DNA from 2 places in the Microbacterium sp. nov. GSS16 genome. Region 1 is predicted to be linked to the other one. Evidence: predicted binding sites of a transcription regulator. Region 1 holds the regulator's gene; the other holds the start of a gene.
The links. The regulator HrcA, encoded in region 1, represses chaperone genes, less so after heat shock. The targets are predictions, from matches to a motif close to TTNGCACTCGNNNNNNNCGAGTGCNAA.
Positions count from the first base shown of each region.

Region 2: a site for HrcA is predicted at 12,779-12,805, ahead of groL (chaperonin GroEL). Genes of this name have one in related genera too.

Region 1 is NZ_CP116338.1:2,043,462-2,057,900, reverse strand. Features, by position in the region: gene dnaJ (molecular chaperone DnaJ) at 1-529, opposite strand, end outside; gene hrcA (heat-inducible transcriptional repressor HrcA) at 573-1,607, opposite strand; gene hemW (radical SAM family heme chaperone HemW) at 1,734-2,981, opposite strand; gene PGB26_RS09780 (DUF1990 family protein) at 3,032-3,682, opposite strand; gene lepA (translation elongation factor 4) at 3,742-5,592, opposite strand; gene PGB26_RS09770 (ABC transporter permease) at 5,854-6,837, shown strand; gene PGB26_RS09765 (ABC transporter permease) at 6,839-7,771, shown strand; gene PGB26_RS09760 (ABC transporter ATP-binding protein) at 7,768-9,696, shown strand; gene PGB26_RS09755 (ABC transporter family substrate-binding protein) at 9,802-11,511, shown strand; gene PGB26_RS09750 (alpha/beta fold hydrolase) at 11,579-12,301, shown strand; gene rpsT (30S ribosomal protein S20) at 12,468-12,728, shown strand; gene holA (DNA polymerase III subunit delta) at 12,809-13,849, opposite strand; gene PGB26_RS09735 (ComEC/Rec2 family competence protein) at 13,879-14,439, opposite strand, start outside.
Region 2 is NZ_CP116338.1:1,595,269-1,609,707, forward strand. Features, by position in the region: gene ispD (2-C-methyl-D-erythritol 4-phosphate cytidylyltransferase) at 1-875, shown strand, start outside; gene cysS (cysteine--tRNA ligase) at 927-2,333, shown strand; gene rlmB (23S rRNA (guanosine(2251)-2'-O)-methyltransferase RlmB) at 2,326-3,327, shown strand; gene PGB26_RS07590 (NAD(P)-dependent oxidoreductase) at 3,386-4,030, shown strand; gene PGB26_RS07595 (DUF4032 domain-containing protein) at 4,027-5,331, opposite strand; gene PGB26_RS07600 (ABC transporter ATP-binding protein) at 5,397-6,500, opposite strand; gene PGB26_RS07605 (DsbA family protein) at 6,733-7,692, shown strand; tRNA gene PGB26_RS07610 (tRNA-Thr) at 7,747-7,822, shown strand; gene PGB26_RS07615 (SOS response-associated peptidase family protein) at 7,870-8,523, opposite strand; gene PGB26_RS07620 (DMT family transporter) at 8,671-9,576, shown strand; partial or broken gene PGB26_RS07625 (nitroreductase family protein) at 9,773-10,315, opposite strand; gene msrB (peptide-methionine (R)-S-oxide reductase MsrB) at 10,312-10,716, opposite strand; gene PGB26_RS07635 (DUF2332 domain-containing protein) at 10,805-11,797, shown strand; gene PGB26_RS07640 (DUF3263 domain-containing protein) at 11,807-12,064, shown strand; gene PGB26_RS07645 (LytR C-terminal domain-containing protein) at 12,139-12,717, shown strand; gene groL (chaperonin GroEL) at 12,843-14,439, shown strand, end outside.

The sequences.
Region 1 (14,439 bases):
GGGTGGTCACGACGTTGCCGAGCAGGCTGCGCACCTGACGCTGCACGTGGCCGCTGCCGCCGCAGACGTCGCAGGTGACCGGAGACGTGCCGGGCTGGCAGCAGCTGCCGTGGCAGGTCTCGCACAGCACCGCGGTGTCGACCTCGATGTCCCGGTGCACGCCGAACACGACGTCGCCGAGCTCGAGGTTGATGCGCACGAGCGCATCCTGACCCCGTTCGCGACGCGACCGCGGACGCGCAGAACGGGCGCCGCCCGCGGAGCCGAAGAACGTCTCGAAGATGTCGCCGAATCCGCCGAACCCGCCGCCGAATCCGCCGTTCTGGTCGCCGCCCATGTCATAGCGGCGCCGGGAGTCCTCGTCGCTGAGCACGTCGTAGGCGTGCGTGACGAGCTTGAACCGCTCAGCCGCGTCCTCCCCCGGATTCACGTCCGGGTGCAGCTGCCTGGCGAGCTTGCGATAGGCCTTCTTGATCTCGTCCTGGGAGGCGTCCTTCGACACCCCGAGGACCTCGTAGTGATCCGCCACGGTCACCTTTCTTCGTGTGCGTTCGTGTATTCGGTCGCCCGGATCAGCGGGCGGCCTCGTCTTCTTCGAGCATCCGCGACAGATAGCGGGCGACGGCCCGTGCTGCGGCGAGGTTGCTCGGGTAGTCCATGCGGGTCGGTCCCATCACGCCGACGCGCGCCGTGCTGCCTGGCGCGGCGTAGTTGCTCGCCACGATCGACGCCTCACCGAGTCCGAACGGGGCGTTCTCGGTGCCGATGCTCGTGGCGAGGCCGTGCTCGTCGGTCACCATCTCGCTCATCAGCCGCAGCAGGGTCACCTGCTCCTCAATCGCCTCGAGCAGAGGATGGATGCTGCCGCGGAAGTCCTGCTCGCGCCGCGCGAGCGTGGCAGCCCCCGCCATCACCAGCCGCTCCTGACGGAATTCGGCCAGCTCCTCGGCGATCACCGCCGCCAGCGACGACAGCGCCGGCGCGAGGCGCGAGCCGGTCTGCGGTTCGCGCGCCGATGCGATGCGCTCGGACGCCTCACCGACCGCACGGCCGGTGATGAGCGCCGCGAGCTGGGCGCGCAGCACTGCGAGGTCTGCGTCGTCGATGTCGATCGGCAGCGGCGAGATCCGCTGCGACACCCCGCCCGCGTCGGTGACCAGTACCACCAGCACGCGGTTGGGTGCCAAGGCGACGAGTTCGACGTGGGTGATGCTCGCGCGCGCGAACGACGGGTACTGGGCGAGAGCGACCTGGCCGGTGAGCTGGGTGAGCACCCGCACCGTGCGGGCCATCAGATCGTCGAGGTCGCTGGGCGCGGCGAGGAACGACTCGATCGCGGTGCGCTGCGGCGCCGACAGCGGGCGCACCTGGGCGAGGTGGTTGACGAAGACCCGGTATCCCTTGTCGGTCGGCACCCGCCCCGAGGAGGTGTGCGGAGCGGTGATCAGCTCTTCATCTTCCAGCTGGGCCATGTCGTTTCGGATCGTCGCGGCCGAGACGCCGAACGCATGGCGTTCGACGATCGATCTGCTGCCGACCGGTTCGTGCGTGGCGACGTAGTCCTGCACGATCGCACGGAGGACCTCAAGGCCTCGCTGTGTGACCATCATCCCTCCCGCTGGCACTCGAACGTTCCGAGTGCCAATCCTACCCGCTCGGGCTCCCCCTCAGGCTCGCGCCGGCTGTGCGGGTCGCACTGGCCGTAGGGGGCCGCGTCGGCTGTGCGGGTCGCGCTAATCGGTGAGCGCGCGCACGACGGCATCCGCGAGCAGCCGGCCCCGCAGGGTCAGGCGCACGCGACGCTGCCGCAGAGCCGCGGCGGCATCGACCAGTCCGTCCGAGATCAGCTCGGCGACCCGATCGCGGCGGCCTTCGGCGATGTCGTCGATCGGCAGGCCCTCCGCGAGGCGACTCTGCAGCAGCACCCGCTCGAGGGTGCGCGCCTCGAGGTCGGGCCGCTCGCGGCCTGCGGCGGGCGACTCGCCGACGGCGAGACGCTGCGCGTACGCCGCCGGATGCTTGACATTCCACCACCGCAGACCGGCGACATGGCTGTGCGCGCCGGGCCCGAAGCCCCACCAGTCCGCGCCGCGCCAGTACGCCATGTTGTGCCGCGACCGGTGGTCCCTCCCCTCGGGGGTTCCCGCGTCCGTCGGAGGACGCGCCCAGTTGCTGACCTCGTACCATTCGTATCCCGCCGCACCGAGACGCTCGTCGGCGACCTCGTACATGTCGGCCTGCAGGTCGTCGTCGGGCGCCGGCACCTCGCCCCGCCTGATCTGCCTGGCGAGCTTGGTGCCGTCCTCGATGATCAGCGCGTACGCCGAGATGTGGTCGGGCTCGAGGGCGAGAGCCGCGTCGAGGGACCTCTCCCAGTCCGCCAGCGACTCGCCGGGGGCGCCGTAGATCAGGTCGACGCTCACGTCGAGCCCGGCATCGCGTGCCGCGTCGACGGCCGTGCGCACGTTCTCGGGCCGATGCGTGCGGTCGAGTGCCGCCAGCACGTGCGGCACGGCCGACTGCATTCCGATCGAGAGGCGGGTGACCCCGGCATCCAGCAGCGTCCGCACCACCTCGGGCGTGACGGTGTCGGGGTTGGCCTCGACCGTCACCTCGGCGCCGTCGCGGATGCCGAACGCCGAGGTCGCCGCCGTGAGCATCCGCGCCAGATCGCCGGCGGGCAGCAGGGTCGGCGTGCCTCCGCCGAAGAAGACGGTGTCGAGCGGGCGGATGCCGTCGGCTTCGCCCAGCACCGCGCTCGCCAGCGCGATCTCTCGGATGAGCGTGTCGGCGTACTCGTCCTGCTTCGCTCCGCGCAGCTCGGTCGCGGTGTAGGTGTTGAAGTCGCAGTACCCGCAGCGAACCCGACAGAACGGCACGTGCAGGTAGGCCGAGAAGGGCACCGCACGGTCGACGGTGAGGTCGTCGGGCAGGCGGCCGTCGGCCGGCGCCGGGTCGCCCAGCGGAAGAGGGCCGGCCATCAGAGCGTCCGGGCCATCAGGATGCCTGTGCCATCAGCGAGCGCGCACCATCAGATCGGGGTGGCGTACAGCGGCGAGATCGCGCGCAGGTAGAGGGCGAACAGCTCGCGACGACGACGCCGCACCATCCCGGGAAGGCGGTACAGCAGGGCGACGGGAGCGTCGAACGCCCGCACGGTGAACCACACCTCGTCGGTGTCCTCGCGCCAGTCGATGTCGAACGACTCCTCGCCGCTCACCACCGAGCCGCCGACCGTGCCGAGCACGAAGCCGATGCGGCGCCGCTCCTCGGTCACCGAGATCACCCGCAGCTCGGCATCCGCTCTCATCCCCTTGACGCGGCCGTGCAGCTTGAGGGTCGTGCCCGGCGCGACGAAAGGCGTGCCGTCGGTGGCGAAGCGCTGCTCGACCTGGGTGCGGTTCGGCGCGATGGGCGCGCCCTCGGCGTCGAAGCTGACGCCCGTGTACGCCGAACCCGCGGCCGGGCGCACATCGCGCAGCTCGAGGCCGGCCGCGCGCTGCGCGGTCCACGACAGAAGCGATTCGCCGGCGGTGCGGAAGCGGTCCTCACCGCTGCCGAGACGCCACGATGCCTCCGCGGGAATACTGCGTTCGGGCGGATACTGCATCAGGTCCGGTGCGTGGGTCGCCCCCACCGCGGCATAGTCGACCGTGCCTTCACGGAAAGTCCCCCGACGCATGATCTCCAGCCTAAGCGACCTGTCTGAACAGTCTCCGAACGACACCGCGCCCGAACGGCCTACTTCTTGTCCTTGGTCTCGACATCGCCGGACAGGGCGGCGATGAACGCCTCCTGTGGCACCTCGACACGGCCGACCATCTTCATGCGCTTCTTGCCCTCCTTCTGCTTCTCGAGCAGCTTGCGCTTGCGGCTGATGTCACCGCCGTAGCACTTGGCGAGCACGTCCTTGCGGAGGGCGCGGATCGTCTCGCGAGCGATGATGCGCGCGCCGATGGCGGCCTGGATGGGCACCTCGAAGTTCTGCCGTGGGATGAGCTTGCGCAGGCGCTCGGTCATCAGCGTGCCGTAGGCGTACGCCTTGTCGCGGTGCACGATCGCGCTGAACGCGTCGACCTTGTCGCCCTGCAGCAGTACGTCCACCTTGACGAGGTCTCCCTCCTGCTGCCCGTCGGGCTCGTAGTCGAGGCTTGCGTAGCCCTGCGTCTTGGACTTCAGCTGGTCGAAGAAGTCGAACACGATCTCGCCGAGCGGCATGCGGTAGCGCAGCTCGACCCGCTCCTCCGAGAAGTACTCCATGCCCAGCAACGCACCGCGCCGCGACTGGCAGAGCTCCATGACCGTTCCGACGTAGTCCTTGGGCAGCAGGATCGCGGTCTTCACCATGGGCTCGGACACGGTGGCGACGCGCCCATCGGGGTACTCGCTCGGGTTGGTGACGGTGACCTTCTCTCCCGTGTCGGTGACGACCTCGTAGATCACGCTCGGCGCGGTGGTGATGAGGTCGAGACCGAACTCACGCGACAGCCGCTCGGTGATGATCTCGAGGTGCAGCAGTCCGAGGAATCCGCAGCGGAAGCCGAAGCCGAGCGCGACCGATGTCTCGGGCTCGTACTGCAGCGACGCGTCCGACAGCTTGAGCTTGTCGAGCGCCTCGCGCAGCTCGGCGTAGTCGCTGCCGTCGATCGGATAGATGCCCGAGAACACCATCGGCTTCGGGTCGGTGTAGCCGGCGAGCGCCTCGGTGGCGGCGCCCCGAGCGGTGGTGACGGTGTCGCCCACCTTCGACTGGCGCACGTCCTTCACGCCGGTGATGAGGTAGCCCACCTCTCCGACACCGAGCCCCTTGGACGGGATCGGCTCTGGGCTCGACACACCGATCTCGAGCAGGTCGTGCATCGCCTTGGTCGACATCATCTGGATCCGCTCACGCGGGTTCAGCTTGCCGTCGACCATGCGCACATAGGTCACGACGCCGCGGTACGAGTCGTACACCGAGTCGAAGATCATGGCCCGCGCCGGGGCATCCGGGTCGCCGACCGGGGCCGGGATGTCCTGCACGATGCGGTCGAGCAGCTCCTCGACACCGACGCCGGTCTTGCCCGACACGCGCAGCACGTCCTCGGGCCTGCCGCCGATGAGATCGGCGAGCTCCTTGGCGAACTTCTCGGGATCGGCCGCAGGAAGATCGATCTTGTTCAGCACGGGGATGATGTGCAGGTCGTTCTCGAGCGCCAGGTACAGGTTCGCGAGGGTCTGCGCCTCGATGCCCTGCGCCGCGTCGACCAGCAGGATGGCGCCCTCGCACGCCGCCAGCGAGCGGGAGACCTCGTAGGTGAAGTCCACGTGACCGGGCGTGTCGATCATGTTCAGGGCGAAGGTCTCGCCGCCGGCCGACCAGGGCATCCGCACGGCCTGGCTCTTGATGGTGATGCCGCGCTCGCGCTCGATGTCCATGCGGTCGAGGTACTGAGCGCGCATGTCGCGCTCCGCCACCGAGCCGGTGACCTGCAGCATCCGATCGGCCAGGGTCGACTTGCCGTGATCGATGTGGGCGATGATGCAGAAGTTGCGGATCTGCGTGGCGGGCGTCGCTGCCGGTGACAGCGGGGTGAGAGCGCGGGGTGACATGTGGTCCTTGGGGCGTCCGAGAGGGTTCAGACAAGTCTACGTTCAGCCCGGCGCAATCCCCATTCCGCTGCACCGGTGATAGTCTCGCGAAGTTGCCCGAGGCGATCCGGCGAGACTGGATCCCATCGGCTATACGACTCCGTCACAGCCTCCCCGCGGGTGTCGGCGTAGGCTGGAAGTGGAATGACCCATGACGTCATCCCGACTCAGCGTCGCGTCGGAGATCCCGTGCACGGCTGTAGAAGAGAAAGACCCCACACCTTGATCAAGTATCTCGTGCGCCGGACACTCGGCTGGCTGCTCATGATCGTGGTCGCGACGAATGTCACCTACTTCCTTGCCTGGTCATTCCTCGATCCGCGAAGCAACTACGTCGGCCGCAAACCGCCCTTGAGTCCTGAGCAGATCGAGAATCTGCTCGGACCGCGAAATCTCAGCGAGAGCACTCCGCTGATCGAGAGGTGGTGGACCTGGCTCACGGGCATCCTGCTCCGTTGGGACTGGGGCCTGAGCCCCACCGGCGGCTCGGTGAACAACGAGATCGGCTACCGCATGTGGGTCAGCGCCGAGCTGGTGCTCGGCGCGACCATCATCATGACCGTCCTGGGCATCTGGATCGGCGTGTACACGGCATCCCACCAGTACAAGCTCGGCGATCGCATCTGGCAGGCCGTGTCGATCATCACGATGAACATCAACATCATCGTCGCCGCACTCGCCGTGGTCATCCTCGCGATCAACTTCAACAACTGGGTGGGCACCCGCGTCTTCTACGTCACGGGCTCCTCGAGTCAGGGGGTCACCGGCTTCTTCCCGGTGCTCGTCGACGCACTGCAGCATCTGATCCTGCCGACCATCGCGCTCGTCGTGACCGGGTACGCGGGCACGCACTTCCTGCAGCGCTCGCTGCTGCTCGACAACATCAGCGCCGACTACGTCCGCACGGCACGCGCCAAGGGGCTCACCAAGTCCCAGGCCATCCGGCGCCACGCCCTGCGCACATCGCTGATCCCCGTGGCCACGCAGGTCGCGTTCTCGATCCCGGCGATCTTCACCGGCGCCATCCTGACCGAGACGATCTTCGCCTGGCAGGGCATGGGGCGCTACTTCCTGACCACGATCAACGGCAACGATGTGCACGGCGTGGTCGCCGTGGCAGCCTTCGGTGCCGTGCTGACCGCGATCGGCGCCGTGCTCGCCGACATCGCCGTCGTGGTCCTCGACCCGCGAGTGAGGGTGAGCTGACATGACGAACCAGATGATCGACTCCGGGGTCCAGCCGCCGGTCGGCCCCGACACCACCGCCGAGCGGATCCCCAGCAAGCAGCTGTCGAAATGGACGCTGTACACGCGCCGCTTCATGCGCAACAAGCCGGCCGTGTTCGGCATCGTGATCTTCGTCCTGCTGGCCCTGGCCTCCGTCATCGTGCCGCTGTTCGCGCGCTGGGAGGTCAACGAGATGGACTTCCTGAACCTTTCCACCGGCCCCTCGTCCGACCACTGGTTCGGCACGAACGCCTCGGGCAACGACACGTTCATGCAGACCTTCGTGGGTCTGCAGCGCTCGCTGATGATCGCCCTCGTCGTCTCCATCGGTGTGACGGTGATCTCGGCGATCGTCGGCACCGCGGCAGCCTACTTCGGTGGCATGGTGGAGCGGGTCACCCTGCTGGTCATCCACTTCTTCATGGTGGTGCCGACCTTCCTCATCCTCGCCCTCGTCTCGAACGACGCCGGCGGCGACTGGCGGGTCATCTCGCTCGCTCTGATCTTCACAGGCTGGTTCTTCCCCGCCCGCGTGATCTGGACCATGGCGCTCTCGCTGCGCGAGCGCGAGTACGTGCACGCGGCGCGCTACATGGGCGTGCCCGGCATGCGCGTGGTGCTGCGGCACCTGCTGCCGAACGTCGGCTCGCTGCTGGTGATCAACTTCACCCTGGGCGTGGTCGCCGCGGTCATGACCGAGACCGGCCTGTCGTTCATCGGCTTCGGTGTGAAGATCCCCGACGTCTCGCTCGGCTCGCTCATCGGCGAGGGAGCGGCCAGCGTCACCAGCGCACCGTGGCTGTTCTACTTCCCGGCCCTCGCCCTCACCCTGCTGACCGTGTCTATGGCGCTCGTCGCCGACGGACTTCGCGATGCCCTCGACCCCACCTCTGCGGCGGGAGGCCGTGCATGAGCAACGTACTCTCCGTCCGTGACCTCAAGGTCAGTTTCGCCTCGGAGGCCGGCCGCGTCGACGCCGTGCGCGGGGTCTCGTTCGACCTTGAGGCAGGCAAGACGCTCGGCATCGTCGGCGAGTCCGGCTCGGGCAAGTCGGTCACCTCGCTGGCCATCATGGGGCTGCTCGACGAGAACGCGCGAGTCACCGGCTCCATCCAGTTCGAGGGCGAGGAGCTGCTCGGCAAGACCGACAAGGAGATGTCGGTGATCCGCGGCAACGGCATGGCGATGGTCTTCCAGGACCCGCTCACCTCGCTCACGCCGGTGTTCACGATCGGCGATCAGCTGATCGAGGCGCTCACGGTGCATCGCAGCCTGTCGCGCGCCCAGGCATGGGAGCGCTCGCTCGAGCTGCTGCGCCTGGTCGGCATCCCCGAGCCCGAGAAGCGGATGAAGTCGTTCCCGCACGAGTTCTCCGGCGGGATGCGCCAGCGCGTGGTCATCGCCATCGCGATGGCGAACAACCCGCGCCTGATCATCTGCGACGAGCCGACGACGGCCCTCGACGTGACCATCCAGGCGCAGATCCTCGACCTCATCGAGAAGGCACAGGACGAGACCGGCGCCGCGGTGATCATGATCACTCACGACATGGGCGTGGTGGCGCGCACCGCCGATGACGTCATGGTGATGTACGCGGGCAAGCCCGTCGAGCACGCCCCGGCGCACGAGTTGTTCCACCGCACCCGGATGCCGTACTCGATCGGCCTGCTCGGCGCGATCCCCCGCGTCGACAAGGTCGAGAAGGAGCCGCTGACACCCATCAAGGGCAACCCGCCGCTGCTGATCGACCTGCCCGACGCGTGCCCGTTCGCCGCGCGCTGCCCGATCGCGCTCCCGGCGTGCGTGCAGGGCGAGCCTGCGCTGCTGCCGGTCGTCACCGGCGGCGGCCAGTCGCACCTGGCGGCGTGCATCCGTGCCGACGAGATCGACGACGACGCGCGCATCGGCGGGCTGCCGGTGTACCCGGTCGCCCCGATCCCCGAGAGCGACCTCACCCGCACGCCCCGCGAGCAGCGTCCGGTGACGCTCGAGGTGCGCAACATGGTCAAGACGTTCCCGCTGACCAAGGGCGCGTTCCTCAAGCGCAAGGTGGGCGAGGTGCACGCGGTCAAGGGCGTGAGCTTCGATGTGCGCGAGGGCGAGACCATGGCCATCGTCGGCGAGTCCGGTTCGGGCAAGACCACGACCCTGCTGCAGATCATGGACTTCGAGAAGCAGGCCGACGGCGACATCATCATCGCCGGCACAAGTGTGAACGAGCTGCACGATCGCAAGCTCGAGCGCCGGCTGCGCCGCGACATCCAGATCGTCTTCCAGGACCCGATGGGCGCGCTCGACCCGCGCATGACGGTCACCGACATCATCGCCGAGCCCATGCGCGCCATCGGAATGGATAAGGACGAGGTCAACAGCCGGGTGCACGAGCTGATGGACCTGGTGGGGCTGAACCCCGCGCACCGCGACCGCTTCCCCGGCGCGTTCTCGGGCGGCCAGCGCCAGCGCATCGGCATCGCTCGGGCGCTGTCGACCAATCCGAAGATCATCGTGCTCGACGAGCCGGTCTCGGCGCTCGACGTATCGATCCAGGCCGGCGTGATCAACCTGCTCGACGAGCTCAAGGTCAAGCTGGGACTGTCGTACCTGTTCGTCGCCCACGACCTCTCCGTCATCCGCCACATCGCGGATCGGGTCGCGGTCATGTACCTCGGCGAGTTCGTCGAGCACGGCGACGTCGACGAGGTCTTCGACAACCCCCAGCACCCCTACACGCAGGCGCTGCTGTCGGCGATCCCCGTGCCCGACCCCGACATCGAGCGCACCCGCCAGAGGGTCGTGTTCGATCCGGAGACCATGTCGACACGTCCGGCCACGGTCTGATCACCGTCCGATAACGGTTAGTCACGATTCACTGTCGCGCCCGCCGGGGTCGGAAAGCGCGAACTATTCTCCCCATATGACACGCCGCAAGGCGAAAGGAGCACCATGAAGCAGCAGAAGCTGATGGGAGCGCTGGCACTCACCGGCGCTTTCGCACTCGTCCTCACCGGGTGCGCCTCTGACACCGGCGACAACGGTGGCAGCGGCGACAACGGCAGCGCAGCCGAGACCTCGGCCGCGGACTACAACCCGCAGCCGCGCGAGAACCTCAAGGAGGGCGGCACGGTCAACTTCCCGATCAACGAGATCCCCGAGCAGCTGAACGCCTTCCACGGCGACGGCAGCGCTGACACCGCCCGCGTCGCCGCGTGGTACATGCCCCAGATCCTGCTGCAGAAGCCGGACGGCACCCCGTACAAGCACGACGCCTACCTCGACGAGTGGAAGATCGACACGGTCGACGGCAAGACCCAGATCACCTTCACGTTCACCGACGAGGCGACCTGGAACGACGGCACGCCGATGGACTGGACCGCGATCGACGCGACCTGGAAGGCCAGCCGCTCGACCGAGGAGGGCTTCGTCCCGAACGCCACCGACGGCTACAAGGAGATCGAGAAGGTCGAGCAGGGCGACACGCCCAAGACCGCGATCGTCACCTTCAAGGGCGAGTTCGCGTGGCCGCAGATGCCGTTCCTCACGGGCATCATCCACCCGTCGCTGGCCGACCCCGACACCTTCAACACGGCGATGATCGACGACCCGCACGCCGAGTGGGGCGCCGGTCCCTACACCGTCGACGAGTTCGACGCGAACAAGGACTTCATCTCGTTCAAGCCGAACGAGAAGTGGTGGGGCGACAAGCCGCTGCTGGACGAGGTCACCTTCAAGGGCATGGACTCGCAGGCCTCGATCAACGCGTTCAAGAACGGCGAGATCGACATGGTCGGCGTGGGCACCAAGGACCGCCTCGCGCAGGTCAAGGACATGAAGGACATCGAGATCTACCGCGCGCAGCAGACGGCCAACACGCTGCTCGAGGTCGACGCCGAGAAGCCGCAGTTCGCAGACGTCAAGGTGCGCGAGGCGTTCTTCAAGGCCATCGACATCAACCAGCAGAAGAAGATCGCCTGGAACGGCCTCGGATACGAGGAGGAGCCGGCCGGTTCGCTGACCCTCTTCTCGTTCCAGCCGGGCTACACCAACGCGCTCGAGGAAGCCGGCTACAAGTTCGACGTCGAGGGCGCCAAGAAGCTCCTCGACGAGGCGGGCTGGAAGGAGGGCTCGGACGGCATCCGCGAGAAGGACGGCGTCAAGCTCTCGGTCACCTACCCGATCCACAACGACGACCCGACGCAGAAGGCCCTCGCGCAGTCGATCCAGGCTCAGGAGAAGGCCATCGGCATCGAGGTCAAGGTGGACGTCCGCCCGTCGAACAAGTTCGCCGAGGACTACAACACCAAGAACTGGGACATCTTCAGCCTGCGCTTCACCTCGTCCGACCCGTTCGGCGCGGCATGGTTCTGCCAGCTGTACTGCCAGGACATGGGCCTGAACCTCTCTGGCGTGCAGACGCCTGAGATGGATGAGCGCATCCACGAAGAGGTCGAGTCGATCAACGACCCCGAGAAGCAGACGGCTGCGGCCATGAAGCTCGAGGCCGAGATCTTCCAGGACTGGGGCCTCATCCCGCTGTACAACGGACCGTCCATCTCGGCGGCCAAGACGGGCCTCGCCAACCTGACCCCGGAGCCCTACGTGGGTCTGGACCTCTTCGGCGTGCAGCCGGTTGAGAACGTCGGCTGGGAGAAGTAAGCACAGCACGATCTGAGCGGGGCCGGTGGTTCATCCACCGGCCCCGCTTTCTTCATATGCTGAGAGGGTGAGCGTCCAGGTCGTCCTCGTGCACGGCATCCGCACGTCGGCCACGATGTGGCGCTCGCAGCTCTCCTGGCTCGCCGAGAACGGCATCCCGGCGACGGCGGTCGACCTTCCCGCGCACGGCACGCGGATGCAGGAGGACTTCACCCTGCACGAGGCGCTGCACACGATCGACGCCGCCGTACGGGCGGCGGCCGAGCACGGGCCCGTGCTGCTCGTCGGGCATTCGATGGGCGGACTGCTCTCGCTCGCCTATGCCGGCGGAGAGGACCCGCCGCCGCTCGCGGGCACCGTCGCGGTGTCGTGCACCGCGCTCCCACGCGGCACGGCGCTGCGGGCGTACCGGGTGCTGGCCGGTGCGATGAACTCGCTGCCGGGCCGGGGTCAGTGGCTCACCGATCGGGTGCTCGCAGCGACCCTGCCTGTCGACACGCGCGGCGACTTCGCGGCCGGCGGATACGCGTTCGACGCCCAGGATGCCGCCTTGAGCAGCCTCGCGACGCTCGATCTCGAGACCGCGCTCGCGCGCATCCGGGAGCCGCTGTGGTTCGTGAACGGGCAGTTCGACCAGCTGCGGGTGAACGAAGCGCTCTTCCAGCGTCTCGCCCCGCACGCCGAGCTGATCGTCGTGCCCCGCGCCACGCACCTGGTCACGGCGATGCGCCCGTCGGTATTCAACGCGGTGCTGCGACTCGCGTTGGCCACGCTGAATGCCGGGAGCTGAGGACGCTGTCGATCAGGCGCGGCACCGACCCGTTCAGCATCTGCCCTTCGCTGCTGGTAGTGTTGGTTCTTGGCTTGCGTGTGGGTTCGTCCCTCACGACCGCTGTGCGGCGTCCCTCTACCGTCGGCAGCACTCCGAATCCCATCCAGACAGAAGGTGTCCGCACGTGGCAAACATCAAGTCGCAGATCAAGCGCAACAAGACCAACCTGAAGGCTCAGGAGCGCAACCGCGCCGTCAAGAGCGAGCTGAAGACGCTGGTTCGCAAGACCCGCGAGGCCATCGCCTCCGGCGACAAGGAGGCCGCAGAGGGCGCCCTCAAGCTCGCGTCGGTGAAGCTCGACAAGGCCGTCAGCAAGGGCGTCGTGCACAAGAACCAGGCGAAGAACCGCAAGTCGGCCATCGCCAAGAAGGTCGCCGCTCTCTGAGCTCTTGACAGGCTCAGGGCCCGAATAGGCCCGGATGCTTCGAAGGCCCGTCCCGTTCGCGGGGCGGGCCTTCTGCTGTGTCAGGACGCGAACGCGTCGCGCGTGGCGACGACCGTGACCATGCGCTCGAGCGCGAAGATCGGGTCGCGTGCGGCGCCCTTCACCTCGGCGTCGGCGCGGGCCGCCGCTTGGATCGCCATGCCGAGGGAGCGCTCGTTCCACCCGGCGAGGTCTTTGCGCGCGCGATCGACCTGCCAGTCCTTCATCCCCAGCTGCTGCGCGAGCTGACGGCTGGGCTCACGGCGGCCGGCAACGCGCGCCATGGTGCGCAGCTTCATGGCGAAAGCCGCGACCATGGGCACGGGATCGGCGCCGGATGCCAGGGCGTGGCGCAGCGCGACGAGGGCCTCGCCATAGCGGCCGGCGATCGCGGTGTCGGCGACGACGAACGCCGACACCTCAACGCGGCCGCCGTAGTACTTGGTGATGACGTCGTCGGTGATGTCCCCCTCGACGTCGCCGATGAGCTGCTGACAGGCGGCCGCGAGCTCGGTGAGGTCATCGGCGAAGGCCGAGACGAGCGCGCGCAGCGCGGTCGGCTGGATGCGCTTCTTCACCGCCTTGAACTCGCCCGCCGCGAAGTCGACGCGGTCCGAGTCCCGCTTCACCGCGGCACACGGGATCTCGATGCCGCCGCCGATGCCGGCACGGACCGCATCGAGCAGCTTCTTTCCGCGCACAGTCGCTCCGGTGTGGCGGAGGATCACGGTCGCGCCTTCCTGCGGCGCCTCGACGTAGCGCACAGCCTCCTGCAGGAAGGCATCGGTGCATTTCTCGACGCCGGCCACGCGTACCAGCCGTGGTTCGCCGAACAGCGAGGGCGAGGTGAGCGCGAGCAGCGCGCCGGCCGCGTAGTCGTCGGCGCGGATGTCGCTGACCTCGAGCGCCGGATCCTCTGCGCGCAGGTAGTCGCGGACGCCGGCGATCGCGCGCTCGGCGAGCACCTCTTCGGGCCCGGAGACGAGAACAATCGGCGCCGGGCGCGGTTCACGCCATGACACCTGTGGGATCTTGGCGCCCTTCGCGGCCGTGCTGCGTGCCGAAGAACGGGGAGCTGCCATGCTCACAGCCTACCGGCGGGTGCCGACCTTCATTCCTGACGCTCGGTCCACACGACCAGCCGCCCCTCCGCCTCGCCGAGCAGCACGAGCCCACGCCGATCGGTGCGCAGCGCGCGCGAGCCCGCCGCCTCGAGAAGCGCCAGCGCCTCCTCGCGCGGATGCCCGTAGTCGTTCTTCGCGCCCACGCTGATCAGCGCCGCCGGCGCGGCGATCTGCGCGTACAACGCCGGCTCCTGGTCGCGGCTGTCGTGGTGCGCGACCTTGACCACCGCGTACTCGCCACGCACCCGGCCGCTCGCGAGCAGCTGACGCTGCGGAGCGGCCGAGAGATCGCCGAGCATGAGCATCCGGGGCACTCCGCCGTCGGCGATGTCGACGACGATGCTGGCGTCGTTGCCGCTGGGGAACGCCGCCGAGTCCAGCGGCGGCCAGACGACCCGCCACTCGGCCGATCCGAGTGTCCCGCCGGTGCCCACCGCTCCGCGCTGCAGGGTGGCGCCGCCCGCCGCCAGCTCATCGAGGATCCGCTGATCGGCGGGCTCGGCGACCGGTCCGTGCAGCACCGTGCCGACGCGACCGGCGAGCGAGGT
Region 2 (14,439 bases), 450 kb from region 1:
ACGACGTGCGCATCGTGCTCGTGCACGACGCGGCGCGCGCTCTCACCCCGGCCTCGCAGATCGACGCGGTGGCGGATTCGGTGACCGATGCGGGCGTGATCCCCGCGCTCGCCGTCGTCGACACGCTCAAGAGGGTCGAAGGGGACGATATCGCCGGGCCGGTCGACCGCTCGGTCTTCGTGGCCGCGCAGACGCCCCAGGGATTCCCGCGAGCAGCCCTGCAGGACGCATACGCCGCGGCACAGGCCGCGGGCGATGATCACACCGACGATGCGGCGCTGTTCTCCGCCGCCGGGGGCGCCGTGCGTCGCATCCCCGGATCCGAACGCGCCTTCAAGATCACGACCCCCGACGATCTCGAGCGGGCGCAGCTGCTGCTCGGTGCACGTCCTGGCGGCTCATGCATGCCGCGTATCGGCGTCGGCACTGACGTGCACGCGTTCGGCGGAGAGGGCAGCCTGTGGCTGGCCGGGCTCGAATGGCCGGGTGAGCCTGCGCTGTCGGGCCATTCGGACGGTGACGCCGTGGCGCATGCGATGGTCGACGCCCTGCTCGGCGCCGCGGGGCTCGGCGACATCGGGCAGCACTTCGGCACCGCACACCCCGAGTACGCGGGAGCGCACGCAGATGTCTTCCTCGCGCGCACCGCTGCCATGCTCGCCGAGGCGGGCTTCGCCATCGGCAACGTGTCGGTGCAGTTCCAGGGCAACCGGCCGCGCTTCAGCGCACGCCGCGCCGAGGCCGAGGAGGTGCTCTCGACCGCGCTCGGCGGCGCCGTCGTCACGGTCTCGGCGACCACCACCGACGGTCTGGGGTTCCCCGGTCGCGGCGAGGGGATCGCCGTCACCGCGGTGGCGCTCATCCACCGGAGCTGACCGGAAGACCACGCCCAGGCAGTCCGTGCCCCGCCCCGGTAGTCTTGTGCAGTGACGATCCGCCTGTACGACACTCGCGCGCAGCAGCTGCGCGACTTCGCCCCGCTCGATGCCTCGAACGTGACGATGTACGTCTGCGGACCCACCGTGCAGTCCGGTCCGCACATCGGGCACGTGCGCGCCGCGCTGAGCTTCGACCTGCTGCGTCGCTGGCTTGCACGCCGCTACGGGCGGGTGACCTTCGTGCGCAACGTGACCGACATCGAAGACAAGGTGCTCGCCAACGCGACCGGGACCGAGCCGTGGTGGGCGCTCGCATACCGCATGGAGCAGGAGTTCTCGCAGGCGTACGCCGCTGTCGGCATCCTGGCACCGACCTACGAGCCGCGGGCGACCGGGTTCATCCCGCAGATGCACGACCTGATCGCGACCCTCATCGATCGCGGCCACGCCTATGCCGCCGCCGACGGCTCGGGCGACGTGTACTTCGACGTGCGCTCGTGGCCGGAATACGGCTCGCTCACGCATCAGTCGGTGGACGCGATGGAGGCGGCCGCGGACGCCGACCCTCGAGGCAAGCGGAACCCGCAGGACTTCGCGCTCTGGAAGGGCGCGAAGAGCGACGAGCAGCCGGATGCCGTATGGGATTCGCCGTGGGGCCCAGGCCGGCCCGGCTGGCACATCGAGTGCTCGGCGATGTCGAGGCGCTACCTCGGCGCGGAGTTCGACATCCATGGCGGGGGACTGGACCTGCGCTTCCCGCATCACGAGAACGAGCTCGCGCAGTCGACCGCCGCCGGCGACGCGTTCGCGCGGTACTGGGTGCACAACGGCCTCGTCACCGTGGGCGGGCAGAAGATGTCGAAGTCACTGGGCAACTTCACCCTCGCCGCCGACGTGCTCGCAGTTCATCACCCGCTCGTGGTGCGCTACGCACTCGCCGCCGCGCACTATCGTTCGAGCCTGGATCTGACCGAGTCGTCGTTCGCCGAAGCCGAGGCCGCCCTCGGGCGAATCCGATCGTTCCTCGAGCGCGCCGCGCGCCTTCCCGCCGAGTTCTCGTCGGCGGCGGATCTGCCGGCCGCGTTCGCGGCTGCGATGGACGACGACCTCGGCGTCCCGCAGGCGCTCGCGGTGCTGCACGAGACGGTGCGGGCAGGGAACAGCATGCTCGACGCCGGGCGCAGCGGCGACGCGCAGCTCGCGGCGCTGCAGGTGCGCGACATGGCGGGCATCCTCGGGATCGACCCGCTCGCGCCGGAGTGGCGCGGCGACGTGACCGGCGCGGACGAGGCATCCGCCCTCGACGCGCTCGTGCAGACGATGATCACGCAGCGCGCGCAGGCGCGCGCAGACAAGGACTGGGCCGCGGCCGATCGAATCCGAGACGCGATCGGCGCGGCAGGAATCACTCTGGAGGACACTCCGGACGGAACGCATTGGAGTATCGATGGCTAAGCCTGGCCGCCCCGGAGCGGGCAACAGCAAGAAGAAGGGTGCTTCCAAGGGCACCGGCGGCCTCGGCCGCAAGGCGCTCGAGGGTCGCGGCCCCACGCCGAAGGCCGAGGACCGCAGCTGGCACGTCGCCGGCAAGCGCAAGGCGGCACAGGAGCGGTTCGCAGCGGCCGGCGGCAAGGGGCGCGTCGGTCAGAAGCCGCAGGGTCGCGACATGAACCGTCAGGCCCGCAGCAAGGCATCCGACGACACCGAGACCGTCACCGGGCGCAACTCGGTGCTCGAGGCGCTGCGCACCAAGATCCCCGCGACGACCTTCTACATCGCACAGCGCGTCGAAATGGACGACCGCGTCAAGGAGATGCTCGCGATCGCGCGGCACCGGGAGATCCCCGTGCTCGAGGTGACCCGTCAGGAGCTCGACCGCATGGCCGGCTTCGACGGCGTGCACCAGGGCGTCGCGCTGAAGGTGCCGCCGTACGAGTACGCGCACCCGCAGGACCTGCTCGAGCAGGTGATCGACCGTGGCGAGACACCTCTGTTCGTCGCCCTCGACGGCATCACAGACCCGCGCAACCTCGGCGCCATCATCCGATCGACGGCAGCCTTCGGCGGGCACGGCATCATTCTGCCGCAGCGCCGCTCGGCGAGCGTGAACTCCGCCGCGTGGAAGACCAGCGCAGGCGCCGCGGCCCGCCTGCCCGTCGCGCTCGCGGCCAACCTGACCACGCTGCTGAAGGAGTTCAAGAAGCAGGGCGTGTTCGTGCTCGGCCTCGACGGCGGGGGAGACGTGACGCTGCCTGCACTCGAGCTGGCCGACCGTCCCGTCGTCATCGTCGTCGGATCCGAGGGCAAGGGCCTCTCGCGCCTGGTCACCGAGACGTGCGACCAGATCGTGTCTATCCCGATCTCGTCGGCCACCGAATCCCTGAACGCCGGCATCGCGGCATCCGTCGCGCTCTACCAGGTTTCGACCGTCCGCGCCGCCGCGGAATAAGGGCGCGGTTGCGCGACTTGTATCCAGTGAGCCCGTACGCGCATCGGAAGGAGCACGGATGTCACGCATCGTCGTCATCGGAGGAACCGGCTACGCCGGATCGCACATCACCCGCGAGGCGGTGAGCCGAGGGCACGAGGTGACGGTGATCGCCCGTCGCACGCCCGAGACGCCCATCGGCGGTGCGCGGTACGTGCAGGGCTCGGTGCTCGACCTCGATGGCCTCGGCGGCGTCTTCGACGGCGCCGACGTGGTCATCTCCGCGCTCTCCCCTCGTGGCGACATGGAGAACGAGGTCATCGGCGCGCTGCGCGGCCTGACCGCGAAGCTCGCCGGAACCTCGACCCGTCTGGGCGTGGTCGGTGGCGCAGGTGGCAGCCTTGTCGCCCTGGGTGGGCCGCGGCTCTTCGACCAGGGCTTCCCCGAGGAGTACAGGCATGAGGCGCAGGTCGGCATCGACTCGCTCGAGCTGCTTCAGGATGCCGACGGCCTCGAATGGTTCTTCATCCACCCGGCCGAGGTGTTCGGGCCCTGGGCCGAGGGCGAGCGCACCGGCCGGTACCACGACGGCGGCGATGTGCTGGTTCGCGATGCCGACGGGAACTCCACCATCTCCGGCGCGGACTTCGCGATCGCCGTCATCGACGAGATCGAGCAGCCGAAGCACCGCAACGGTCGCTTCACCGTCGGCTACCGCGGCTAGACGAGGTCGCGCCAGTCGATCGCGGCGGTGTCGTCCGACACCTCGACCGATCCGGTGACCACGGGGAGGCTCATCGTCTCGGTGGGCGGCCCCATGATGGTCGCCTCGTCGCGACGGTGCCGAAGCACGTCGTTGATGTAACTCGTCAGCACCTCGGCGAGCGGCACCGACCGTGACTGCGCCTGCGAGAGGTACCAGCGGTGCTCGAGCACCTGGTGGTACACCTCGGCGGGCTCGAGCTTGGCGCGCAGGTCGTACGGGATGGCGCGCACGACCGGCTCGAACACGCGGGTCAGCCATTCGTGCGCGTACATCTCCTCTTCGGTCCATGCCTTGGTCGAGCGCACGCGGAACTCGTCGAGGTCGTTGAGCAGCCGGCGCGCCTGATTCTCCTCCACGTCGAGACCGGTGAGGCGGATCAGCCGTCGCTGATGGTGCCCGGCGTCGACCACCTTCGGCTGGATGCGCACGGTCGTGCCGTCCGGGGTGGTCTCCATCGACATCTCGTCGATGTCGAAGCCGAGCGCATTGAGCTTCTCGACGCGCTCGGTGATGCGCCAGGTCTCCCCGGTCGAGAACGTCTCCTCGTCGGTGAGCGCCGCCCACAGCGACCGATACGACGAGACGATGCCGTCGGCGATCTCGAGAGCATCCACACCGCGCTCCAGACGGCCGCCGGCGGCGAGGTCCATGATCTCTCCGGCGATGTTCGTGCGCGCGAGGTCGAGGTCGTATGCGCGCTGACCGTCGGTCAGTCCCTCCTCGTGCAGTTCACCTGTCTCGGCATCCACCAGATATGCGGCGAACGCGCCGGCGTCGCGCCGGAACAGGGTGTTCGACAGCGACACATCGCCCCAGTAGAACCCGACGTTGTGCAGTCGCACGAGCAGCAGGGCGAGGGCGTCGACCAGACGAGTCGCCGTGTCGGGGCGCAGCACCCGTGTGAACAGCGCGCGATAGGGCATCGAGAAGCGCAGATGCGAAGTCACCAGCGCTGCCGGCAGCGCTTTGCCTTCGGCGTCCGTGCGTCCGGCGATCACCGCGACCCGGCTGACGCAGGGCACGTCCAGGCGGCCCAGGTTTCCGAGCATCTCGTACTCGCGCTGGGCCATCTCGGCCGTGGTCTCCTTGACCGCGACCACCCGCCCCGACAGGTCGGCGAAGCGCACGAGGTGGCGCGACAGGCCCTTCGGCAGCGACACGATGTGCTCCGACGGCCACTTGCCGAGCGGGGTCGACCAGGGCAGGCTCAGCAGACCCGGGTCGATGGAGCTGGCGGTGATGCGCAGAGACTCCTGCATTTCTCCTCCGGAAACACCGCGGCGCGGGAGACCATGAGGTCCGCCCGCGCCGAGTGTTCGATTCGTCAGGCCGAGACGACCGGCTTGTCGTTGAGGCGCTCGCCCGACTCGAGGTCGAAGGCGTGCACGTGTCCGGGGTTGGCGGCCAGGGTGACCGTCTCGCCGGCGTTGGGGTGGCTGCGGCCGTCGACGCGGGCGACGATGTCGGTGCGCTTGCCGTTGATGTCGGTGTGACCGTAGAGGTAGCCGTCGGCGCCGAGCTCCTCCACCAGGTCGACGACGACCGCGAGGCCCTTGCCGTCGGCGGGGCCGACCGTGATGTCCTCCGGGCGCACGCCCACGGTGACCTGGCTGCCGCTGGCGCGACCGACCGTGTCGCGGTCGAGGGGGACGATCTCGCTGCCGAAGCGCACGCCGCCGTCGGCGAGGTCTGCCGAGAACAGGTTCATCGCCGGCGAGCCGATGAAGCCGGCCACGAAGACGTTGTTGGGCCGCTCGTACAGATCGCGCGGGGTGCCGACCTGCTGAAGGATGCCGTCCTTGAGCACCGCGATGCGGTCGCCCATCGTCAGCGCCTCGGTCTGGTCGTGGGTGACGTAGACGGTGGTGACGCCGAGGCGGCGCTGCAGCGAGGCGATCTGCGTGCGGGTCTGCACGCGCAGCTTGGCGTCGAGGTTCGACAGCGGCTCGTCCATGAGGAAGACCTGGGGCTGACGCACGATGGCGCGGCCCATGGCGACGCGCTGGCGCTGACCGCCCGAGAGGGCCTTCGGCTTGCGGTTGAGGTACTCCTCGAGGTCGAGCAGCTTGGCGGCCTCGAGCACGCGGCTCGCGCGCTCCTCCTTGCCGACGCCGGCGATCTTGAGCGCGAAGCCCATGTTCTCGGCGACCGTCATGTGCGGGTAGAGCGCGTAGTTCTGGAAGACCATCGCGATATCGCGGTCCTTCGGCGGCACGTCGGTGACGTCGCGGTCGCCGATGAGGATGCGGCCGCTGTTGACCTCTTCGAGGCCGGCCAGCATGCGCAGCGAGGTGGACTTTCCGCAGCCGGACGGGCCGACGAGAACAAGGAACTCGCCATCGGCGATCTCGATGTTCAGCTTGTCGACAGCCGGACGCGTGCCGCCGGGGTACAGGCGGGTGGCGTCGTCGAACGTAACGGTGGCCATGGTTTCTCCTTCACCGGCAGGTACGTGCCGGACGATCCTTCGTGATGGAAGCGGCGGGCCCCGCCCGCCGTGACCCGCCATCGGGTCGGGATCAGTATGGCACGACCGGGCGCGTCTGGGTATTTCCCAGACTGCCTCGTTAGCATCGAACCCGGCGCCGCGCTCTCTGCGGCCGCGGGATCACCCGGTCCCACCCGATGCCTCAGGGCCCATCCGATCTTCAAGAGGAACGATGTCGAGCGACGAAACGCCGAACGTCCCCGCCGCTCGCCATTCGCGTGAAGCGGTGCGGGAGAAGGCACAGTTGGTGCACGCCCAGCAGTCCCGGGCGCGGCTGGTGCGACGGCTCGTCATCGGTCTCGTCGCCATCCTCGCCGTCGGCTCGATCGGCGCTGCCGTGGCCTACGCGGTGGGCTCGTCGATCTCGAAGCCGCAGCTCAGCCCGAGCGGCATGTCGGGCGATGGCGTCACGGTGAACCAGGTCACCGCCGCCCCGTCGGCGACGGCGGCCACCCCCGCGCCCTCGGAGGGTGCCGCCGAGGCGGGCGAGGGTGCGACCCCGACACCGGAGCCTTCGGCCTCGACGAGTGCGAAGCCCACTGAGATCCACATCTACGTCGACTACCTCTCGGCAGGAGCGGCGGAGTTCGAGCGCGCCAACGCGCGCCAGCTCGCCGGCTGGATCTCCGAGGGGGCCGTGACCGTGACGTATCACCCTGTCGCGCTGCTCACCGCCAGCTCCAACGGCACGAAGTACTCGCTGCGCGCCGCTGCCGCCGCCGCGTGCGTCGCCACGTACGCGCAGAACAGCTTCTACGACTACAACCACGAGCTGCTGGCCGGGCAGCCCCAACCCGACAGCGACGGGCGCAGCGACGCCGAGCTCGCCGACCTCGCGGTCGCCGTCGGGGTGTCGGATGCCAAGAAGGTGCGCTCGTGCATCGAGAAGCAGGACTTCGTGGCGTGGGCCAAGGACGCCACGGACCGCGCGCTCGAGGGTCCGCTGCCGGGTACTGACGGTCTCAAGCTGAACAACGAGGCGCTGATCCTCGTCGGCGGCAAGTCGTACGTCGGCGCCCTGAACGACCCCGCGGAGTTCTCGCAGTTCGTGCTCACCATCGCGAGCGACGAGTACTTCGGCGCGACGAAGCCCACACCGTCGCCCACGCCCTCGTCGACGCCCGCATCCTGACCGGGCGGTCGGTGCGAGTGATCCGATGTCCGTCGCTATGCTGGATGACGGTCCGCCGACTTGGCGCAATTGGTAGCGCACCGTACTTGTAATACGGGGGTTACGGGTTCGAGTCCCGTAGTCGGCTCCACAGACGAGGCACGTGCTCCCGAGAAGGGCGCGTGCCTCGTTCATCTGTCAGAAGAGGGTCTGAGCGCCCTTGTCGTCGTCGCGCGGCACCGCGGCGACCCGCTCGTCGAGGCCGGCGGCGGCGAGCAGCGCCTCGTCGATGAGCTCACGGCCGGGATCGCCGTGCAGCCAGTCGTGCGCGAACGGGGTGGGGATCAGCACGGGCATGCGGTCGTGGATGTTCGCCAGGTGCGGGGGAGCGGGGCGCATCACGATCGAGTAGCAGGTGACCCACTCGCCGTCGGGAGTGCGGCCGCGCTGGGTGACCGCGGCCATGCCGAACAGCACCCCTCCCCCGAGGCCGAACTCGTGCCACACGCGATCGGGCTTCTGCATCTCGTACCAGCCTGTCGCTGGCACCAGGCCGCGCGTGCGCAGCGCGCCAGGGCGGTCCTGCAGGCGCTCTGATCGGGTGTTGATCGACGGGAACTTCGCCGGCTGACCGTCGACGAGGAAACCCCACCAGGCGGGTTTGAGCGCGGCGGCATCGCCGTCTGCCGTCACCAGCGGGTTCAGGTTTCGCAGGTTCTTCCCGGTCGGACGCAGGGTCTCACCCGCATTGCGCTCAGCCCACGAGCGCAACCCGTCGAGCACGGCGTCGTCGGCCTCGGCCAGCAGCTCGGCGTCGGTGAAGCGGGGATCCAGTCCGTAGCTCGCGCACATGCCGACAGGCTATCCGCGGGTGCCGACATGGTGGTGACGACTTGGTGAAGCCCCCGACGCACGGTGGATGCCCGGCGCCGGCGCGGGGCGGAGCGCTGCGCAGGTAACCTGGAGCGAGTGACCTCCCCTCGCCCTCTGCCCGCCTGGATCGCCCTGGGTGGCGCTGTGTCGATCGGGGCGATGACGGCCGTGCAGGCCCGGATCAACGGCGTCCTCGGAGTCCGCATCGACGACGGGATCGTCGCCGGTCTGATCTCGTTCGCCGTCGGGCTCGTGCTCCTGGTCGTCGTGGTCCTCGCCCTGCCCTCCGGTCGGGCAGGTCTCGGGCGGCTGCTCACGGGCATCCGCTCCCGCACCATCCCGTTCTGGATGCTTCTCGGCGGCACCTGCGGCGCCCTCACGGTCACCACGCAGGGGCTCGTCGCCGGCGTCCTCGGGGTGTCGCTGTTCACCGTCGGCGTGGTCGCGGGCCAGACGCTGCACGGCCTGCTGCTGGACCGCATGGGCGTCGGACCTTCCGGCATCGTCGCCGTCACTCCGGGGCGGGTGATCGGCGGTGCCCTCGCCCTCGCCGCCGTCGGCATCTCGCTGGGCGGCGACGTGCTCGCGACCGCGCCCCTGTGGCTGCTGCTGCTTCCGTTCGCGGCCGGCGCAGGCATCGCGTGGCAGGCGGCGGCGAACGGTCGCCTCGCGCGCCGGGTCGCATCGCCGCTCACGGCGACCCTGATGAGCTTCATCGCCGGCACCGTCGTGCTGCTCGCGGGCACCGCGGTCAGCGTCGCGACCAGAGGGATGCCCGGCGCACTTCCGGCCGAGCCCTGGCTGTACCTGGGCGGCCTCCTCGGCTTCGCCTACATCCTGCTCGGAGCCTGGCTCGTGCCCTACACGGGTGTGCTGCTGCTCGGCCTCGGAAGCGTGCTCGGGCAGCTCGTGACGTCGGTGACGATCGATCTCATCTGGCCAGTCGACAGCGGTCCTGCCCTGTGGCAGCTCGCCGCGATGATCTTCGTCGCGGCGGCCTCGGTGATCGTCGCCCTGCCGCGGCAGCGCTGACTCAGCGCTTCTCGCGCTTCTTCTTCTCGCGCTTCTTCTTCTCGCGCTTCTTCGAGGACTCGTCCTTCTTGAGCGTCTTGTCCTTCTTCGAGGTCTTGTCCTTCTTCGAGGTCTTGTCCTTCTTCGAGGTCTTGTCCTTCTTCGAGGTCTTGTCCTTCTTCGACGCCTCGCCACGCCGACCCAGTTCCTCGGCGGTCGCCGACGCTGCGGGCATCGCGGTAAGCAGCGCATCGGCAGCCACCGGCTTGCGTCGGCCGGCGTCCTTGCCCTCGGGCTTCCCGCCGACGTAGAGCCAGCCCAGCAGCTCCTCGTCGTCGCGCAGGCCGTGCGCCTCGGCGACGGCCGTCGCGCGGGTGAGCCCGCCGGTGCGCCAGATGACGCCCCAGCCCGCCTCATCGAGCAGCAGGCTCAGGGTGTGCGCGACGCCGGAGACGACCGCCTCCTGCTCCCAGCGCGGCACCTTGTCGCTCCTGCGGTAGCAGGCGACGATGGCGATCAGCAGCGGGGCGCGCAGCGGTTTGGTCGAGGGTGCGTCGTCCCCGGCTGCCGCAGCCAGCGCGGCTCCCAGCGTCAGACGGTCGTCGCCGCGCAGCTCGATCAGTCGCCACGGTCGCAGCGCCGAGTGATCCGCGACGCGCCCGGCCGCCTCCACCAGCGGCAGCAGCTGCTCGCGCGTCGGCGCGTCGTCGGTCACGCGCGACCAGGATGCTCGGCGCCGGACGGCGTCGAGCGCACTCACGACTCGTCGGGCGTGAACGACAGCGCCACCGAGTTCATGCAGTAGCGGTCGCCGGTCGGGGTGCCGAAGCCGTCGGGGAAGACGTGGCCGAGGTGCGAGCCGCACGCCGCGCAGCGCACCTCCGTGCGGACCATGCCGAGCGAGGTGTCCTCGATGAGCTCGACGGCCTCGGGGCGCACCGACTCGTAGAAGCTCGGCCAGCCGCATCCCGAATCGAACTTCGTGCCGCTGCGGAAGAGCTCCGCACCGCACGCGCCGCAGGTGTAAAGCCCGGCGCGCTCCTCATCGAGCAGCTCGCCCGTCCAGGGGCGCTCCGTCGCCGCGGTGCGCAGCACCGCGTACTGGTCGGCGCCCAGCTCGGCGCGCCACTCTGCATCCGTCTTGTTCACGCTGTAACCCATGCATCCATTCTCTCGCCTCCACGCCCCGCTCGGGTCGCTCGAGGGGCGTCCGCATCGTGCCCGACCCGCCGGCTGGGACAATGGCGGGATGACGGATGGTGTCGCCGAGCGCTACGAACGCTTCGCGCTCGACGAGGCGCCAGGGCGCAGCGAGGTGTACACCGAGTGGGCGACGGGTGTCGCGACGGATGCCGGCGTGCAGGCCGTGCTCGAGCGGCTCATGCCGCAGCACCGGCAGCCCCCGCTGGTGTTCGCGGTGTCCCGCCTGCTCGGCGCGCCGGTGGCCGGATACCGGTCGTGGCGGCAGTTCGTGATCGACCATGCCGATGATCTCGTCACGGAATGCGCGCGGCGCGGGGTGCAGATCAACGAACCCCTCCGCCTGGCGGCGCTGCTGCCCGCGCTGAGCCTGGTCGAGGGTCCGATCGCCCTGCTCGAGCTCGGAGCCGCCGCGGGTCTGTGCCTGTACCCCGACCGCTACTCGTTCCGCATCGACGGCGACGACGGCATCCTGCGGCGACGCATCGATCCCGACGACGGGCCCTCGACGGTGCTGCTGACCAGTGCGGTCACGGGCGAGCTGCCCGAGCTGCGCGTGCCGGAGGTGATCTGGCGCGCCGGTGTCGATCTCGATCCGATCGACGTGCGGGTGCCAGCCGACCGGGCCTGGCTCGAGTCGCTCATCTGGCCCGGCGAGCACGAGCGCGCCGAGCGGATCGCCGCCGCGATCACGGTCGCCTCCGCCGACCCGCCGCTGCTGCGCGCCGGAGACGCCATCGAGCAGCTGGAGGGCATGGCCGCGGCCGCCCCGGACGGGGCGACCCTCGTCGTCACCACCCCCGGCATGCTCGTCTACCTGCCCCGACCGAGACGCGCCGAGCTCATCGACCGCATCCGCGCTTTGGACGCGCGCTGGATCACGATCGACCCGCCGGCGCTGCACGACGCCTGGCGCCCGCGCATCGATCCGAGCGCGTTCCGCGGCTTCGCGGTCGCTGTCGACGGCCGGGTCGTGGCGGATGCCGACCCGCTCGGGCGCTGGTGGGAGTGGCGCGCGGGGATCGGGCCGGATGCCGCGTAGCCTGGGCGCATGCTCGGTGAACTCTCCGATCGCGATCGCGCGATCCTGACGCTCGAGGCGGCCTGGCCGCGTCACGGCGGCATGAAGGAGGAGACCATCCGTGCGCAGCTGGGGATGAGTCCGGCCCGCTACTACCAGCTGCTCGGCCGCCTGATCGAGACGGAGGCGGCGCTCGAGTTCGATCCGCTGCTGGTGCGCCGTCTGCGCCGCCTGCGCGACAGCAGGGCGGTGCAGCGCACCGCCCGCATGCGCGGATTCGTGGGCTGAGCGCGCCTCACCGCGAGCATCCGCCCGGCTCCGCTCCGTGCGGACTCACGGCGGCCGCCCGCTAGCATCGAGGGGTGCAGAAGCTCTCCCGTGATCGATTCGACGACGTTCCGCACGCCACGGGCCGCGTCGGTGCGCACCGCGCCGAGCAGCCCGGGATGAACGGTCTCGTCGTGCTGCTGTGGTCGGCGGCGGTGGCTCTCGTGCTCATCGTCGGCGGGATCTTCGTGTCGCTGGTCATGATGGATCGCATCTCGCTGTTCGGTGGGGAGGAGCCCGGCCCGGTGCCGACGCAGCCCGGCGTCGTGGCGCAGATCGATACGTCGTATCGCGTGCTGATCCTCAATGCGACGACCGAGAAGGGGCGCGTCGCCGAGGTGCGTGAGAAGCTGCTGGCCGATGGATGGTCGACCGACGACGTGTTCGGCAGCGACGGCGCGTCGCAGGAGTTCTCGAAGACGACGGTGTTCTACGTCGCGGATGCCGACGAGGGCGCCGCCCTCGGGCTCGCCGACGTCCTCGGGGGCGTCGACGTGCAGCAGAGCGATTTCTACGCCGCGATGAACGACTCCGACAGGCCGCAGCTGACGGTCGTGATCGGCGTCGACAAGGCGACGTCGTCCGCCCCGGCCAGCGAGGCACCGGCCCCCTGACGGCCCGCGGTCCTTCCGGACGCGCGGCTTGCACTCCCATGGGTCGAGTGCCAGACTGTTATTAGCACTCGAACACTCGGAGTGCTAATACCCCATCGCCTACGTCCGGGAGGGACGAAAGACTCATGGCAAAGATCATCGCTTTCGATGAGGAGGCCCGTCGTGGCCTCGAGCGCGGCCTGAACATCCTGGCCGACGCCGTCAAGGTGACCCTCGGCCCGCGCGGTCGCAACGTCGTGCTCGAGAAGAAGTGGGGCGCCCCCACGATCACGAACGACGGTGTGTCGATCGCCAAGGAGATCGAGCTCGACGACCCGTACGAGAAGATCGGTGCGGAGCTCGTCAAGGAGGTCGCCAAGAAGACCGACGACGTCGCCGGTGACGGAACCACCACTGCGACCGTCCTCGCTCAGGCGCTGGTCCGCGAAGGCCTGCGCAACGTCGCAGCCGGCGCCGACCCCATCTCGCTCAAGCGCGGCATCGAGAAGGCCGTCGCGGCCATCACCGAGGACCTGCTGAACAGCGCCAAGGAGATCGAGTCCAAGGAGCAGATCGCCGCCACCGCATCGATCTCGGCCGCCGACCCCGCCATCGGCGAGCTCATCGCCGAGGCCATCGACAAGGTCGGCAAGGAGGGCGTCGTCACCGTCGAGGAGTCGCAGACCTTCGGCACCGAGCTCGAGCTCACCGAGGGCATGCGCTTCGACAAGGGCTACCTGAACCCCTACTTCGTCACGGACCCGGAGCGCCAGGAGGCTGTCTTCGAGGACCCGTACATCCTCATCGCCAACCAGAAGATCGGCAACATCAAGGACCTGCTGCCGGTCGTCGACAAGGTGATCCAGGACGGCAAGGAGCTGGTCATCATCGCCGAGGACGTCGAGGGCGAGGCTCTCGCGACGCTCGTGCTCAACAAGATCCGCGGCATCTTCAAGTCGGTCGCCGTCAAGGCTCCCGGCTTCGGTGACCGTCGCAAGGCGCAGCTGCAGGACATCGCGATCCTGACCGGCGGCCAGGTCATCACCGAAGAGGTCGGCCTCAAGCTCGAGAACACCACGCTCGACCTGCTCGGCCGTGCACGCAAGGTCATCGTCACCAAGGACGAGACCACGATCGTCGAGGGTGCGGGCGAGCAGTCCGCCATCGAGGGTCGCGTCACTCAGATCCGTCGTGAGATCGAGAACACCGACAGCGACTACGACCGTGAGAAGCTGCAGGAGCGCCTCGCGAAGCTGGCCGGCGGCGTCGCCGTCATCAAGGCGGGGGCTGCGACCGAGGTCGAGCTCAAGGAGCGCAAGCACCGCATCGAAGACGCCGTCCGCAACGCGAAGGCAGCCGTCGAGGAGGGCATCGTCGCCGGTGGTGGCGTCGCGCTGCTGCAGTCGGCCAAGGTGCTCGACACCCTCGACCTCGAGGGCGACGAGGCGACCGGTGCGAACATCGTCCGCGTCGCGACCGGCGCTCCGCTGAAGCAGATCGCGATCAACGCCGGCCTCGAGCCGGGCGTCGTGTCGCACAAGGTCTCCGAGCTCCCCGCCGGCCACGGCCTGAACGCGGCCACCGGAGAGTACGGCGACATGTTCGCACAGGGCATCATCGACCCGGCCAAGGTCACCCGCTCGGCGCTGCAGAACGCGGCGTCGATCGCCGGCCTGTTCCTGACCACCGAGGTCGTCGTCGCCGACAAGCCCGAGAAGGCTCCGGCCATGCCGGCTGACCCGT